3 regions of the Shewanella sp. ALD9 genome follow, and region 1 is predicted to be linked to each of the others. Evidence: predicted binding sites of a transcription regulator. Region 1 holds the regulator's gene; each other region holds the start of a gene.
The links. The regulator NrdR, encoded in region 1, represses ribonucleotide reductase genes. The targets are predictions, from matches to a motif close to AAACACNANATNTNGTGTTT.

Region 1 (5,921 bases):
TGTGCCAAGGGCTTCGATTATTCCAGTAAACATAATACTCACTTTTTGCAGTTAAACTTTGCTGTTGTTCAGGTTTTGGACTGAACAACACGCACATTAATAGGGTTGATTATATCTGAGGATATAACGCTTATCTTGTCCAACGTTGCGTTCATCAATTAATTGCAGTGCCGGCGTTTGCTCCATTGTACTGTAATTAGGTAACTGCAACATATTACGTCCGTGGCTACCTAATAGTTTAGGCGCCTGGTAAAGCACAATATCATCAACGAGCCCTTGGGCGACAAATGCTCCGGCTAAGGTAGCACCGGCTTCAACTAAAACAGAATTAGTATGCTGACCTAAATATGTTAGCAAAGCTAACAATGGGATTCTGCCTGACGAGTCACACGTTAACTGAAGAAATGATACGTGATCTGGAAATGCAGCTTTGGTGCTTTCGGGATAATTACAGCCAGAAACCAGTAAAATAGGACTTTGAATTGAAAATAATTGCTGTGTTGCTGTTAATCTTGCGCGACTGTCGAGCACAACCCTTAGAGGTTGGAAGATTTCATCTTTTGTATGGCGAGTGGTTAACTCACCTAACGCCTCATAGCGCACATTAAGGCTTGGGTCATCGACAAGAATGGTTTCAACACCAGTGATTAATGCACAATGGCTAGCGCGGTATTTTTGCACATCAGCTCTTGCTGCACTGCCAGTAATCCACTTCGACACGCCATTAGACAGAGCCGTTTTACCATCTAAACTGGCTGCTATCTTTACCGTTATCCAAGGAAGTCCTGTTTTCATCCGCTTCATAAAACCCAGATTAAGGTCATAGGCTTGTTCGCTGAGCAATCCAACATCAACGTTAATACCAGCCTCACGTAACAGGGTTATACCGCGACCAGACACTTGTGGATTTGCATCGGTCACCGATACCACAACTCTGGCAACTTTGGCATTAATTAAGCCTAAAGCACAAGGTGGTGTGCGGCCATAATGACTGCAAGGTTCAAGAGTGACATACGCCGTGGCACCTTCAGCAGACAAGCCATTATCATGCACCATTTTCAGCGCATTAACTTCGGCATGTCCTTGGCCAGCACGTTGATGATAACCCTCACCAATAATCTTATTCTGATAAACAATGACACAACCAACACAAGGATTTGGCCGAGTGGTATAACGGCCTTTCTCGGCAAGCGCGATGGCACGGCTCATCATTTGGGTGTCAAAGGTGGACCAGTTAGACATGGGAGATAATCTCTTATTGCTTAAATGCCATTAAAACCATTAAAACAGATATTATTAAGCAGCATTACTTTTGCAATTTAGCAATGGCTTCACCAAATTGGGATACATCTTCAAATGCGCGATAAACCGATGCAAAGCGGATATATGCCACTTTATCAAGGCTCATCAACTGTTCCATCATCAGATTACCAATCATTTCAGAATTCACCTCACGCTCACCTGTCGCGCGCAGTGTTGATTTGATTTTAGTCAATGCTTGTTCAATTTCATCAATTGAGACCGGGCGTTTTTCGACCGCACGTAGCATGCCGCCACGCAATTTTTCTTCATCGAATGGTTGTCGAGTGCCGTCACGTTTGATGACGCGAGGCATGACTAATTCTGCGCCTTCAAACGTGGTGAAACGTTCATGACATTCGGTACATTCCCGGCGGCGACGTACTTGGTGACCATCAGCCACTAATCGAGAATCTATAACTTTGGTATCGGTCGCGCTACAAAAAGGGCAATGCATTGAACCTCCTGCAGAAAAAAACAAAATGGCCGCTAACAATTAGCGGCCATTAAAGTTTATCCTATTTGTTGAGCAAGGTTAACCTAAACCTTTTCAACAGGCATCAAGTGACGATTAACCGTATACAGGGAATCGGGCACATAATGCCAACACTTGACCTTTCACTCGTTCAGCCACTTCGGCGTTAGATGCATCATCAAGAATGTCACAAATCCAACCGGTCAATTCTTTCGCTTCTGCTTCTTTAAAACCACGACGAGTAATTGCTGGCGTTCCAATACGAACACCAGAGGTGACAAACGGTGAACGTGGATCATCAGGTACTGAGTTTTTGTTGACGGTAATGTTGGCATTGCCCAATGCAGCATCTGCTTCTTTACCGGTTAAATCACGACCAATTAAATCAACCAACATTAAATGGTTTTCTGTACCGCCAGAAACAATTTTGTAACCGCGAGCTAAAAATACTTCAACCATAGCTTTAGCGTTTTTAACCACTTGCTGTTGATATACTTTAAACTCTGGCTCTAATGCCTCTTTAAATGCAACCGCTTTACCTGCGATTACATGCATTAAAGGGCCACCTTGGCCACCAGGGAATACCGCTGAGTTCAACTTTTTATACAACACTTCATCATCGGCAGCAGAAATAATAATCCCGCCACGTGGACCCGCTAATGTTTTATGAGTTGTTGAGGTGACCACATGTGCATGTGGGACTGGCGTTGGATAAACATCTGCAGCCACTAAGCCAGCAACGTGAGCCATATCAACAAGCAAATAAGCACCAACTTTATCAGCAATCTCACGCATTTTAGCCCAATCGACTATGCCTGAAAATGCAGAGAACCCGCCGATCATCATCTTAGGCTTATGCTCAATGGCTAAACGCTCCATTTCGTCATAATCAATTTTGCCAGCTTCATCGATACCGTAAGGAATGATGTTGTAAAGCTTGCCTGAAAAATTCACTGGTGAACCATGGGTCAAATGACCACCATGAGCAAGGTTCATCCCTAAAACAGTATCACCCGGTTGTAACAACGCCATAAACACTGCGCTGTTTGCTTGTGAGCCTGAATGAGGCTGTACGTTGGCATAAGTTGCACCAAATAATTCTTTTGCGCGTTCAATAGCCAATGTTTCAACAACATCAACGTATTCGCACCCACCATAATAACGCTTGCCTGGATAACCTTCAGCATACTTGTTAGTTAACTGAGAACCTTGCGCTTCCATCACACGTGGACTGGTATAGTTTTCAGATGCAATCAATTCAATGTGTTCTTCTTGACGACAAGTTTCATCTTCAATGGCTTTAAATAATTCTGGATCATAATCCGCAATATTCATCGCTTTCTTCAACATGGTAGCTCCAACATCATTATCTATATAGTAGGGTTGCGCGGTATTCTACTCTGCAACGATAATGATTTACAGTACAAACAACATGAAATTCACTGTGTTCTGAATACAAAACGATTCATGTTGATAACACCAAGCTAGCAGATTGTTTAGCGAATTGAGTCTAAAAAGCACGCTAGATAAAATCACACAATTGCCTGTTGAGTTCAGCACATAATACAGTAGAATTATCACCATCTTTGTTGACAATTAGACAGTATAATTATGGCTCAATTTGTATACAGCATGCTTCGTGTGGGTAAAATTGTCCCACCCAAAAAGCAAATATTAAAAGACATTTCGTTAAGCTTCTTTCCTGGCGCTAAGATTGGTGTGCTCGGGTTAAACGGTTCGGGTAAATCAACATTGCTGCGCATCATGGCGGGAATAGATACCGAAATTGAAGGTGAAGCACGCCCAATGCCTGGGTTAAAGATTGGCTACTTACCGCAGGAGCCGCGCTTAAACGAACAACAAACTGTGCGCGAAGCCGTCGAAGAAGCCCTAAGCGAAGCTAAAAATGCACTAATACGCTTAGACGAGGTCTATTCTGCTTATGCTGAGCCCGATGCAGACTTCGACGCACTTGCAAAAGAGCAAGGCGAATTAGAAGCCATCATCCAATCTCAAGATGCGCATAATCTTGATCATATTCTTGAACGTGCAGCTAACGCATTACGTCTGCCCGATTGGGATGAGAAAATTGCCGTACTCTCTGGTGGTGAACGACGCCGAGTGGCCATTTGTCGCTTATTGCTTGAAAAACCGGAAATGCTATTACTCGACGAACCAACCAACCATTTGGATGCAGAGTCAGTGGCGTGGTTAGAGCACTTTTTACAAGAATATAACGGCACTGTGGTGGCGATTACCCACGATCGTTACTTCTTAGATAATGCTGCTGGCTGGATTTTAGAACTTGACCGCGGTGAAGGTATTCCATGGGAAGGTAACTATTCATCTTGGCTTGAACAAAAAGATGCGCGCTTGTCCCAAGAATCGTCCACAGAAAGCGCCCGCCAAAAAACCATTGCTAAAGAATTAGAGTGGGTACGCCAAGGTGCTAAAGGTCGTCAATCAAAAGGTAAAGCCCGTATGGCTCGCTTTGAAGAATTGAACACCAACGATTACCAAAAGCGTAACGAGACCAATGAACTGTTTATTCCACCAGGGCCTCGTTTAGGCGACAAAGTCATTGAAGTGACTAATTTAACCAAGTCATATGGTGACCGCATACTGATTGATGATTTGACATTCACGGTTCCTAAGGGCGCTATCGTCGGCATTATTGGTGCTAACGGTGCGGGTAAGTCAACCTTATTCAAAATGATCTCAGGCGAGGAACAACCAGACAGTGGCTCTATTTCTGTCGGTGATTCGGTTCAAATTGCGTCGGTTGATCAGTTCCGTGATTCGATGAATGACAAAAACACCGTGTGGCAAGAAATTTCAGGCGGCCAAGATATTATGCGCATCAACAACACTGAAATTTCTAGCCGTGCTTACGTAGGCCGCTTTAACTTCCGTGGTGGCGATCAGCAGAAAATAATTGGTTCATTATCGGGTGGTGAGCGCAACCGAGTTCACTTAGCTAAGTTATTACAAGCCGGTGGCAACGTATTATTACTCGACGAACCCACCAACGACTTGGACGTTGAAACTTTACGAGCGTTAGAGGAAGCGTTATTAGAGTTCCCTGGTTGTGCAATGGTTATTTCCCATGACCGTTGGTTCCTTGACCGTATTGCGACCCATATTTTGGATTACCGTGATGAAGGTAAAGTGAGCTTCTATGAAGGTAACTATACTGAGTACTCAACTTGGTTAAAAGCCACCTTAGGCACCGATGTAGTAGAACCGCATCGATTAAAATACAAGCGTTTAAATAAATAATTCGTCTGCAATAAAGTGTTGAATAATAAAGCAGAGCCTCAGCGCTCTGCTTTATTATATTAGCCATTATTTAAAAGATTATTACAAAACTAACGATCGAAATCTCGACAAGTGTCAAAAATTTGTCAATTTATTGTGAGCAATGCACCACAATCTGTTTGTAAAGCCAAAATAACTTCAGTATTATAAATTATTAACGGATTATTTTACTCTTTGCTGATTACACTCAGCGCAATACAGAGTGTCGATGGTTCCAGCTTGTAGAGAAATTTAATGGAGATATCAGTGAGATACGGTTCAATTAGCCTTGCTTTATTGTGCTTATACGCAAGCAACTCATTTGCGGCACTCGAAGTCATTACCACATCAGAAAAGCAGACTCTCAATAAAATTGAAAATCAATACGATATCGATTCTCTGCTAATCACTGTTAATGACAAATTCTCACAGCTTAATAAAAAAGCCTATGACGTTGAAGGTCTGAAAAAAACAATTGTTTCAGAACAGCAGCGCTACGATGAGCTTATTACAGAATTACCTAAGGTTATTCGGGCTAAAACAGGGCTTCCAGAAACCTATATACAAATTGAAGAGTCTGTCAATTTAGTCGATGAATTAACCCTAAAGGCAGAAGAAGACAGTAAACGCCTTGAAACTGAAAAGGTTGAAATATTAACTGAATATGAGGCGATAAATAAAAAACGTGCCGCTAAAAGTCAGCAACTATTTAAACTCAAAACTGATATTACTAATCGTTTAATTGCAGATTTATCTAAATCAAGCAGCACACTGCCAGTCAATATTAATGGTTCGACTGAGTGTTCAAAATATCAAACTATCGCAGATTGTTTGAAAGAGTCTAAAAGCA
Region 2 (5,921 bases), on a different contig from region 1:
ACCTTAGGACATTATTTCATGGCTCATACCATTTTCACACCATACACATTGAGCAATGGTGCCATCATCCCCAATAGATTGGTTAAAGCCGCAATGGAAGAAAACCTTGCTAACACCTTACAACAACCTGATGACGCATTGTTCAACTTGTATGAAACATGGGCAAAAGGCGGCGTCGGATTAATGATCACTGGTAATGTGATGATTGATCCCTTAGCCATGACAGGTCCTGGCGGAGTGGTATTAGATCCCAACAGCGCACTTGAGCCGTTCATCCAATGGGCCAAAACAGCTAAGCAAAATAGCGCCAGAATATGGATGCAAATCAATCATCCAGGCCGTCAGGTGTTTAAAGCGATGGGCGGTAAAAACCTAGCCCCTTCTGCCATCGCACTCGATTTAGGCAAACACTCATCAATGTTCTCTCAACCAAAAGCGATGACAACAGCAGACATTGAAGAGGTTATCCAACGGTTTGTTACCACGGCACAATTGGCTCAACAAGCTGGGTTTGATGGGGTGCAAATTCATGCTGCACACGGATATTTGCTAGCTCAATTTTTATCGCCGTTAACCAATCAACGTAATGATCAATGGGGCGGAAAGCTTGAAAATCGTGCCAAGTTATTACTCGAAGTGGTTAAGCAAGTAAGACTTCAATGTGGTGCCGATTTCGACATAGCAGTAAAACTCAACTCTGCCGATTTCCAACGCGGTGGCTTTGATGTCGACGACGCCGAAACCGTCATTAATATGTTGGCACAGTATCACGTTGAAATGGTGGAATTATCAGGTGGCAGCTACGAAGCACCAGCCATGCAAGGTCGCAGTGCTGATGAGCGAACGTTAGCTCGAGAGGCTTATTTTTTAAGTTTAACAGCGCAATTGGTCCAGCGTAGCCCTATTCCATTAATGTTAACCGGAGGTATTCATCGCCTGCCTGTGGCTCAACAAGTTATTGATGCTGGTTTTGCATTATGTGGTATCGCTAGCGCCCTCGCCTTCTATCCTGACTTAGCCAATAGATGGCAAATTCAGCCAGAGTTTGTCCCGTCAATTCCAACAGTGAATTGGCAGAGTAAACCTTTGGCTGGACTGGCGACGATGGCCGTCATTAAACGCCAACTTCGTCGTGTAAGCCAAGGTAAGTCGCCACACACTAATGATTCACCATTGTGGAGTTTATTAATCGATCAATATAAAACCAAACAGCGCACTAAACGTTATCGCCATATTGTGGGTCTTTCTAATCATTAACGGGTTAACGATTAGCGGATTAAACATTTATTTGCTAACGATTAGCGCGCTGACAGTTAACGTGCTGGACATTAAGCGACTCGTCTTAACGCCTTCATATAAAACGCTAGCGCATAAAACGATGGATCTGTTGATTGCTACTGCCGCGCCATAATAGCGCGGGGTCGGCTTTGTCTTGCTCATACTTACCGTCAATCAACACATCCACAAAGTTCACCACAGTTTGTTGCTGCGGTGTAAGTTCAGCCAGTTGATAACCGGTCCACAGCCAAATATCTTTATCGGGACATTCCAGCTTTACCCGCGTAACCAATTTTAGTACGCCTTCAAAATTGGCGGGATGCAGCGGATCGCCACCACTTAACGACAAGCCTCGACGGTAAATACGAGTATCGGTTAAATCATCAATAATCTGATCTTCTAGTGCTTGGCTAAAAATATGGCCAGCATCTACACGCCAAGTACTTTGGTTATAGCAACCTTTACAACCATGCTCGCAACCGCTGACAAATAACGTACAGCGGGTGCCTTCACCGTTAATCACATCAACGCTATGATATGCACTGTAATGCATTATAAATGCTTCACTCTACGCTTAACTTCTTCTTGCTTACCGAAGTTAAATGGTCGTGCATCTGGGCTACCTAAATAACCACACACGCGACGAGTAACAGACACTCGGCTTGGCTCATGATTACCACATTTAGGACACACAAAGCCCTTACTAGTACAATTAAATTCACCAATAAAACCGCAATCGTAACACTCATCAATGGGAGTATTGGTGCCGTAATATGGCACTCGGCTATAACTGTAATCCCAAACGTTTTCGAGCGCTTCAATATTGTGCTGCATGTTGGGATATTCGCCGTAACAAATAAACCCACCATTGGCGATCGCTGGATAAGGTTGTTCAAAATCAATCTTATCAAAAGGATTTACTTTCTTTTCGACATCTAAGTGAAAACTATTGGTGTAATAGCCTTTGTCGGTCACACCTGCCACTACGCCAAACTGGGTAGTATCAAGCTGACAAAAACGGCTGCATAAATTTTCACTTGGGGTACTGTATAAACTAAAGCCATAACCTGTTTGTTGTTTCCAAGACTCAGTGGCTTGCTTTAAATGACTAATAATGGCGACAGCTTTATCACGTAATTGTGTGTTATCAAACACATGTTCAGCATTGCTATATAAAGCATTAATGGTTTCGTGAAGACCAATAAACCCTAACGAAATTGATGCCCGGCCATTTTTAAAGATTTCGCTCACATCATCATCCGCATTTAGGCGCACACCACAGGCGCCTTCCATATAAAGGATTGGTGCCACTCGTGCTTTGACTCCGGCTAAACGGGCAATACGCGTTTCTAAGGCTTTGCGGGCAATTAACAAACGCTCATCGAGTATTTGATAAAAACGCTGTTCATCTTTACCTGCTTCCAACGCTATACGCGGTAAATTAAGACTGACAACACCTAGATTATTGCGGCCTTCATGGACCAATTGACCATTTTCTTCATAGGCGCCCAAAAATGAGCGACATCCCATTGGGGTTTTAAACGAACCGGTGACTTTCACGACTTGATCATAATTGAGAATATCTGGGTACATGCGCATACTTGAACACGTTAAGGCCATCTTTTTGATATCGTAATTAACATCAGTCGCTTTATGATTCACGCCATCTTTAATGGCAAACACCAATTTTGGAAAGACTGCTGTTTTACGATTTTTACCTAAACCCGCCATACGTACAGTTAACATCGATTGCTGAATTAAACGCGACTCCCACGACACGCCTAAACCAAAACCAAATGTGACAAATGGCGTTTGCCCATTAGCGGTATGCAAGGTATTCACTTCATATTCAAGTGACTGGAATGCGTCATGACACTCTTTTTCGGTTTGCGTCATCGCATAACCTTCTACGTCAGCCACTTGCCATTTTTTAGCGACGCTAAGGTGCTTTTGGTAACTGATTTGCACAAACTCAGCTAACACTTCGTCGATACGGTTAATCGTGGTACCACCATAAATATGGCTCGCGACCTGGGCAATAATTTGCGCCGTAACAGCAGTGGCAGTTGAGATAGACTTAGGCGGTTCTATTTCAGCATTACCCATTTTAAAACCATGCGTTAACATGCCGGCTAAATCAATTAGCATGCAGTTAAACATCGGGAAAAAAGGCGCATAATCTAAGTCGTGATAGTGAATTTCGCCTTTTTCATGGGCGGCTACCACATCTTTTGGCAGTAAATGGGTTTTGGCATAATGCTTGGCCACAATGCCCGCTAATAAGTCTCGCTGGGTCGGGATGACTTTGGCATCTTTATTGGCATTTTCGTTTAAAATCGCACTATCCGATTGCTCAACTAAACCGCGAATAGCACAATTTAATTTACTCTGGGTTTCACGGTGTTTATCTCTATCGTGACGGTACTCAATGTAATGACGCGCCACCGACTTAAACGGGCCCGACATTAATAAATTTTCAACTGCATCTTGTAGTTCGTGAATATCAACTTCGGTCTTCACAGCCATTTGCTGCTCTACCGTCTGCGCTAACTGCTGTGCATATTGATGGTCGGCTATACCTGCAGACTCCATTGCTGCCACAACAGCCTCTTTGATTCGACATCCATCAAACGCAGTTCGGCATCCATCCCTTTTCACTACTACAAGCATACAACCATCCTTTACAAGCACTATATATAGCGCTTTAATACACGCACAACACAAGATAGAGTGTATTAGACACATTTACGCGGAGTAATACCTTGATCCAGATCATAATTGTCGGCAGTACTTAATATTGAAAAAACACTTGCTATCAACGATAGATATTGTAGGAATAGCAACTAATTTTGACAGGCTAATACAAGGGGATAAAATCGACATAATTTAGCGATTTGGGATGCTTTGCTGAATCGATAATCTGATGTGCAAACGCCATAAGGGTTGTATTTGACAACTTAAAATGGTGCTGAATGACGGTATTAAGTCATTGATCGAACCTTAAATGGCTAGATCAACAACATAAATAACGTACCCACTGTATCTAATGACTCGGTAGTTATCGTTAGATAATTGCGGGTAGACCATTGCGGATAGATCATTGCGGGCAAGTCACTACTAGATAACTACTCGATAACTACTAGATAATGACTAAAACACTATGAGAGAACCATGAGATAACTACTAGATAACGATGAGAGAGTGAATAATCTTATCAACTACATCAGACTGCGCAGGTTAGACAATGCCCTAGTTGAATAACAAACGCGGATTTAATGACAAATACCGATAAAATAGCAAGCATTCACTTAGCGGCAATCAACGGGTGTATTTATCATAAACACACCACTATACTTGATACCGCTTCAACATTTCTTTAAGGTCGCTTCGATTAAATGTTTAATATCACTTACAGCCTGCTCACCGGCTTTAATCGCTTCTTTAGCGCGATGAAACTCCATGGTGCCAATATCACCCACATCAGGTACGATGCAAATATCAGGAGGCTCGCCCATTAGGCGTGAACGTTTATGGCGTTGTTCTAGAATATCCATCGATTGTGACATCACCGCCAGCATACCCGGATGGGATTTTGAACTTCCTAAAGAGAATTTATCGGTTAAGCCATTCATATAATCTTTGCCTTTACCCCATAGGTCCATAAAGCCAGATTCAAGCTCGCGCTTTTCATCAATAGGTTCAGACTTAGTGGCTTTGCGGCTTTTTACTTGCTCTGGGATTAAGTGCATTTGGCCACGACGATGGCCATTTAAATCCACCGCAATAACCACATCAACGCCCATAGAGCGAGCTAATGATACCGGCACAGGATTCACTACCGCACCGTCCACAACCCAGCGATGCCCTTGCTGTACTGGGGGTAAAAAGCCCGGCATTGAACATGAAGCCCTAACCGCATGGCGTAAGTCACCTTCTTTAAACCAAATCTCTTGCCCAGAATATAAATCTGTCGCGACTGCAGCAAAGGGACGATTCAGCTGTTCAATGTTAAGGTCGCCAATACGATTAGCCAATACATCAAATACTTTTTCACCACTGATAAGTCCGCCTTTGCGCCAGCCTAAATCCATTAACCCGAGTACATCCCAACTTGAAAATCCACTCACCCAGGTTTCAAGTTCACCCAAATGATTATTGGCATAGGCAGCACCCACTAATGCACCTACCGAACAACCTGCCACTTTGTCAGGATAAATATCTAACTTGGCTAAACCATTCAATACCCCAATATGTGCCCAACCTTTAGCGGCTCCACTGCCTAGCGCTAATCCCACGGTGAGCTTTGTCATCTTTCGTTCCTTCCATGCTCGGTATTCAATTTTACGATACGCCCGCCTGAATCGTCCCATAGCGACGTCGAACTCAGGCAATAATATAAAGCTAAAAAATAGCATAACTAAAGCGACTCTTGTTGGCTATAGCAAGGTGAAACAGCTATAATCGTCGGCTATCATTTTTTAGGGGATTTACCTTTGCAATTTACCGATTTTTCGTTGGACAAGCGCCTGCTTGACAGTCTAAAGCACCTTGGCATTTCTACGCCTACCGATGTTCAAGCGCAAGCACTTCCCATTGCCTTATCAGGTAAAGATTTAATGGCATCGTCTAAAACCGGCTCAGGT
Region 3 (5,921 bases), on a different contig from region 1:
TTCACGACCATTGTCTTCAGTTTCAATTTCCGCTTTCGAGCGCATGATCGCGCGACCACGGCCAGTGTGATAAGCATCGATAATGCCTTTGCGACCGTTTATTGACGCTGCCGTTGGAAAATCTGGACCTGGAATGTATTCCATTAACTGTTCAATCGATAAACTTGGATCTTCGATTAACGCCAAACAGCCTTTCACTACTTCTGTTAAGTTGTGAGGTGGAATGTTAGTGGCCATACCGACCGCAATACCTGATGAACCATTGATTAATAAGTTCGGTACGCGTGTTGGTAACACCGCAGGGATCATCTCTGTGCCATCGTAGTTAGGCACAAAATCCACAGTTTCTTTTTCAAGGTCGGCTAATAATGAATGCGCCAACTTTTGCATGCGGATTTCGGTGTAACGCATCGCCGCTGCAGAGTCACCGTCGACCGAACCAAAGTTTCCTTGTCCGTCAATCAATGTGTAGCGTAGCGAGAACGGTTGCGCCATACGTACAATTGTATCGTATACAGCAGTATCACCGTGTGGGTGATATTTACCAATTACGTCACCAACGACACGAGCGGATTTTTTATATGGTTTGTTCCAATCGTTTTTTAATTCGCTCATTGCGAACAATACTCGACGGTGAACTGGTTTTAAACCGTCACGGACGTCAGGTAATGCACGACCTACAATTACGCTCATGGCGTAATCAAGGTAAGAATTTTTAAGTTCGTCTTCGATGTTAATTGGCGAAATAGATGATGCCAGATCAGTCATAAACTGCGCGTTCCCCTAAAGTGAGCTGACAATAAAACTTCCATATTATTATCTAGCTTAAAAACGTGATTTGGCATTCTAACACAGATATTTAATGTCGCCAGAGCAAAGACCAGCCAAATGCTCTATCACTCTTAAAAATTACAAAAAAGCTAATATTTTCAGCTAATTTAGTTTATTCATTGGCTAATATACGACTAAATTTGAGCAACAATTATCGTTAACTTGCTGATGATTTAAGCAGTTGATAGCATAAAACATCCATTTACCTCGCTTAAATGGATATTTTATGAGCAAGCGTAAACGGCAAAAGCCATTGTTGACTACTATTCGCAAAGGTTATCGCTATAATAGCGACCATACTTTATTACACACTTAGGTTACGTTATGTCACACGCTGAACAATCGACACCCAATGTTGATCCACTCGAGATCGCAAAATTTGAAGCCATGGCGCAAACGTGGTGGGATCTCAATGGCGAGTTCAAGCCATTACATTTACTTAATCCACTGCGTTTAAACTACATTGACCAAACCGCTGAAGGTATTTTTGACAAAAAAGTACTTGATGTTGGCTGTGGTGGCGGTATTTTGTCAGAAAGTATGGCGCGCCTAGGTGCTAACGTTGACGGTATTGATATGGGCAACGCACCACTTGAAGTGGCAAAACTACATGCTTTAGAGTCTGGTGTTACGGTTAATTACCTCAAAACAACAGCCGAAGCACATCGCGATAACCACCGCGAATATTATGATGTGGTCACTTGCATGGAAATGCTCGAACATGTACCCGATCCCCAATCAGTTATTCAAGCCTGTTGTGACATGGTTAAACCTAATGGATTTGTGTTTTTCTCAACCATAAACCGTAATATGATGTCGTATTTAAAGACGATTATCGGCGCAGAGTATTTATTAAAAATGCTGCCAGTTGGTACTCACGATCACAGCAAGTTTATTCGCCCATCGGAACTGATGGCATTGGTCGATAACACCGACTTATTGTGTAAAGATGCGCTGGGAATTACCTACAATCCATTGTCGGGTGTGTTTAAGTACACTAAAAGTGTCGATGTAAATTATATGATAGCCACTCAAAAAATTGATTAATCATCCAGGTGATTCTTTTCAACATTTCAATGTGAATGCACCACAATAGCGTTATGTTGTGCCAATAACGCTATAAAGGGCTTGCACTGTCTATTGTTATTTTCTCTCGTTAGGAGCTAGCCCTTGCATAAACAAGATATAAAAGGAGTGCTGTTCGATTTAGACGGTACCTTAGCCGATACCGCACCAGATTTAGTACAGGCATTGAATCTCAGCTTGGATGAAGCCGGTTTTAACGTCCAACCGCTTGACTTGATGCGCCATGCGGCATCACATGGCAGCTTATATTTAGTTAAAACGGCCATTCCAGATGCCGATGAACAAGTACAAATTACCATCCAGCAAGCACTACTTCAGCATTATGCCCGTATCAATGGTGACAACAGCCGTTTATTCGCTGGCTTACCCGAACTATTATCCTTATTTGATGCCCAATCGATTCCTTATGGCGTAGTGACCAATAAGCCGGCTCGATTTGCCAGGCCATTAGTGGAAAAGCTTGGTTTAACTCATAAATTGAAAACCATGATCAGTGGTGATAGCACTCGTCACTCTAAACCTCATACCGCACCAATGCTGTTAGCAGCACAACAAATTGCCATTGCTCCTCAAAGTATCTTATATCTAGGTGACGCTGAACGTGACTTAGTCGCCGCCCACAATGCCAGTATGTTAGGCGGCGTTGCGTTATGGGGTTATTTATCTGCGACAGATAAACCTGACACATGGCCAGCAGGCAAACAATTTCAACACGGAGCCTCACTTAAACAGTTTTTCACTGATTAATGACAGTGTTCGGCATCGGTTTAGCGGGTTAATTTTTGGGTAAATGAACAAAGCATGAGTGAAGTTTAACGGGTCTTATTAAGCTTAAATGTACAGTTAACAGTCATCAATTTCTACCCGATCAAAACCAACAAAAGATCAACCAATAAACGGTCCATTTTTTTTGATCGCTGTTTATTTTAGCGATCAAATTTTTATCATTTGATGGATTAAAAAATATCATTTATCAAAAACTCTTTATGAATTTGGGCTCTAGGGTTAGTTGTCACTAACCCTGCCGTTTATCCTCAAGTTATCCACAAGAAGTTAATGAAATTGTGGCTTGCAATAAACCTCAAACCTCACTATCTTGTATCTTAGATTTTAAATAACACCATATCTTGTGTGTGGCTGACAATCAAAACACTACTCCACGACGTTCCAAAGGATGTAGTGGCTAACTGAACGTACTGGTGTTTAACTACCACGTTGTGAGTACATCAGGTTGATTGTTTTAACATGGAATTGTTTTGTAACTGGTTCGGATCGAATCAAGCAGCACTGCATCCAACAACAGATCACATGATTAGATATAGAACCAAGGCCTCTCTTCAATGAATAGCAATATGACAGTCACTAAACGCAGTGGCGAACGTGAATCTATCGATTTAGATAAAATTCATCGCGTAATCACTTGGGCAGCCAAGGGATTAAAAAACGTCTCAGTATCTGAAGTAGAACTTCGATCTCATCTGCAGTTTTTTGATGGCATTCCAACAGAAGCCATTCATGAAACGATCATTAAAGCTGCGGCTGACTTGATCTCTCCAGAGTCACCCGACTACCAATTTGTGGCTGCCCGCTTAGCGGTGTTCCACTTACGTAAAAAAGCGTTTGGTCAATTTGAACCACCAACGTTATATGACCATGTCACCAAATTAGTTGAACTGGGTAAATATGACATGCATATCATGGCTGACTACAGCCGTGAAGAATTAGACACACTCGACACCTATATCGATCATTGGCGCGATTTGAACTTCTCTTATGCCGCGGTAAAGCAACTTGAAGGTAAATACCTGGTTCAAAACCGTGTCACCCATGAAGTGTACGAAAGCGCCCAGTTTTTATACATCTTAGTCGCAGCATGTTTGTTTGCCCGTTACCCAAAAGAAATTCGTTTGAAGTACATTAAAGACTTCTATGACGCGACGTCTCTGTTTAAGATTTCTTTACCAACACCAATCATGGCCGGTGTGCGTACCCCTACACGTCAGTTCAGCTCATGTGTATTGATTGAGTGTGATGACAGCTTAGATTCAATCAATGCGACTGCATCGTCTATCGTTAAATACGTTAGCCAACGTGCTGGTATTGGTATTAATGCGGGTCGTATTCGTGCCCTTGGTAGCCCTATTCGTGGCGGCGAAGCATTCCACACCGGTTGTTTACCATTTTATAAGTATTTCCAAACTGCAGTGAAGTCGTGTTCTCAAGGCGGCGTACGTGGCGGTGCAGCAACGCTATTCTATCCTTTATGGCATCTAGAAGTTGAATCGCTATTAGTACTAAAAAACAACCGTGGTGTTGACGACAACCGTGTACGTCATCTTGACTACGGTGTGCAGTTAAACAAATTAATGTACCAACGTTTGATTAAAGGCGAATATATCAGTCTATTCAGCCCATCAGACGTGCCTGGTCTTTACGATGCATTCTTTGAAGACCAAGTTGAGTTTGAACGTTTATACCTTCAGTATGAACAAGACAGCAATGTCCGCAAAAAACAAATTAAAGCGGTTGAACTGTTTTCATTGATGATGCAAGAACGTGCTTCTACTGGCCGTATCTACATTCAAAACGTCGATCACTGTAATACTCACAGCCCGTTTGACTCTAAAGTTGCGCCAATTAAGCAATCTAACTTATGTTTAGAAATTGCTTTACCGACTAAGCCACTTAAAAACATCGATGATCCAGACGGTGAAATCGCGTTGTGTACCTTGTCAGCACTTAACTTAGGCGCAATTAAAGATTTATCAGAGCTTGAACCATTAGCTGATTTAGCTGTTCGTGCGCTAGATAACTTACTTGATTACCAAGATTACCCAATTAAAGCTGCGCAAACGAGTTCAATGAACCGTCGTACCTTAGGTATTGGGGTGATTAACTTTGCTAACTATTTAGCTAAAAACGGTAAAAAGTATTCAGACGGTTCAGCTAATAACTTAACTCACAAAACCTTTGAAGCAATTCAGTTTTATTTACTGAAAGCGTCGATGAACTTAGCAAAAGAGCAAGGTGCATGTCCGTTATTCCACGAGACAACTTATTCGAAAGGTATTTTACCTATCGACACCTACAAGCGTGATTTAGACAAGATTTGTGACGAGCCATTGCACATGGACTGGGAAAGCTTACGTAGCGACATTAAGCAGTACGGTTTACGTAACTCAACCTTGTCTGCGCTAATGCCGTCTGAAACCTCATCGCAAATTTCAAATGCGACTAATGGTATCGAGCCTCCACGCGGTTTAATTAGCGTTAAAGCCAGTAAAGATGGTCAGTTAAAGCAAGTCGTTCCTGATTTTGAATTACTGAAAGATAAGTATGAACTGCTGTGGAATATGCCAAACAACGATGGTTACATCCAACTTGTTGGTTTAATGCAGAAGTTTATCGACCAAGCTATTTCGGCTAACACCAATTATGACCCAAGCCGTTTTGAAGGCGGTCGTGTACCGATGCAAACATTGTTAAAAGACTTGTTAAGCGTCTACAAACTGGGCATTAAAACATTGTATTATCATAATACTCGTGACGGTGCTTCTGATCAGTTTGACGACATTATTGCTGTCGAAGAAGAAGACGATGGTTGTGGTGGCGGTGCTTGTAAGATCTAATCATCACTTTATGTATATTTAGCGGGGGCCTTCCCCGCTTTTTGAAAAATGCGTTTTCAGGACACCTAAATAATGGCTTACTCAACATTTTGTCAAACACCTAACGATTCTACCAAAGAACCTATGTTTTTCGGTCAATCGGTTAATGTGGCACGCTACGATCAACAGAAATATGAAGTCTTTGAAAAGCTAATTGAAAAGCAATTATCGTTTTTCTGGCGTCCAGAAGAAGTTGATGTCAGCCGTGACAAAATTGATTTCGGTAATTTGCCTGAACATGAACAGCATATTTTCTTATCAAATCTAAAATACCAAACATTACTCGACTCAATTCAAGGCCGTTCACCGAATGTGGCATTTTTGCCTTTGGTATCG

Region 2: nrdD (anaerobic ribonucleoside-triphosphate reductase) is a predicted target of NrdR. The motif match lies at 3,964-3,983, and genes of this name have one in related genera.
Region 3: nrdA (class 1a ribonucleoside-diphosphate reductase subunit alpha) is a predicted target of NrdR. The motif match lies at 3,033-3,052, and genes of this name have one in related genera.

Annotation. Positions count from the first base shown of each region.
Region 1 covers NZ_PJCD01000002.1:208,610-214,530, forward strand. The annotation lists gene CXF88_RS04430 (riboflavin synthase) at 1-33, opposite strand, end outside; gene ribD (bifunctional diaminohydroxyphosphoribosylaminopyrimidine deaminase/5-amino-6-(5-phosphoribosylamino)uracil reductase RibD) at 97-1,242, opposite strand; gene nrdR (transcriptional regulator NrdR) at 1,307-1,756, opposite strand; gene glyA (serine hydroxymethyltransferase) at 1,871-3,124, opposite strand; gene ettA (energy-dependent translational throttle protein EttA) at 3,386-5,053, shown strand; gene CXF88_RS04455 (hypothetical protein) at 5,339-5,921, shown strand, end outside.
Region 2 covers NZ_PJCD01000041.1:312,697-318,617, reverse strand. The annotation lists gene CXF88_RS18000 (NADH:flavin oxidoreductase/NADH oxidase family protein) at 19-1,257, shown strand; gene nrdG (anaerobic ribonucleoside-triphosphate reductase-activating protein) at 1,364-1,831, opposite strand; gene nrdD (anaerobic ribonucleoside-triphosphate reductase) at 1,831-3,948, opposite strand; gene rssA (patatin-like phospholipase RssA) at 4,644-5,588, opposite strand; gene CXF88_RS17980 (DEAD/DEAH box helicase) at 5,772-5,921, shown strand, end outside.
Region 3 covers NZ_PJCD01000003.1:1,060,875-1,066,795, reverse strand. The annotation lists gene gyrA (DNA gyrase subunit A) at 1-768, opposite strand, end outside; gene ubiG (bifunctional 2-polyprenyl-6-hydroxyphenol methylase/3-demethylubiquinol 3-O-methyltransferase UbiG) at 1,156-1,878, shown strand; gene CXF88_RS12210 (HAD-IA family hydrolase) at 2,002-2,664, shown strand; gene nrdA (class 1a ribonucleoside-diphosphate reductase subunit alpha) at 3,258-5,546, shown strand; gene nrdB (class Ia ribonucleoside-diphosphate reductase subunit beta) at 5,619-5,921, shown strand, end outside.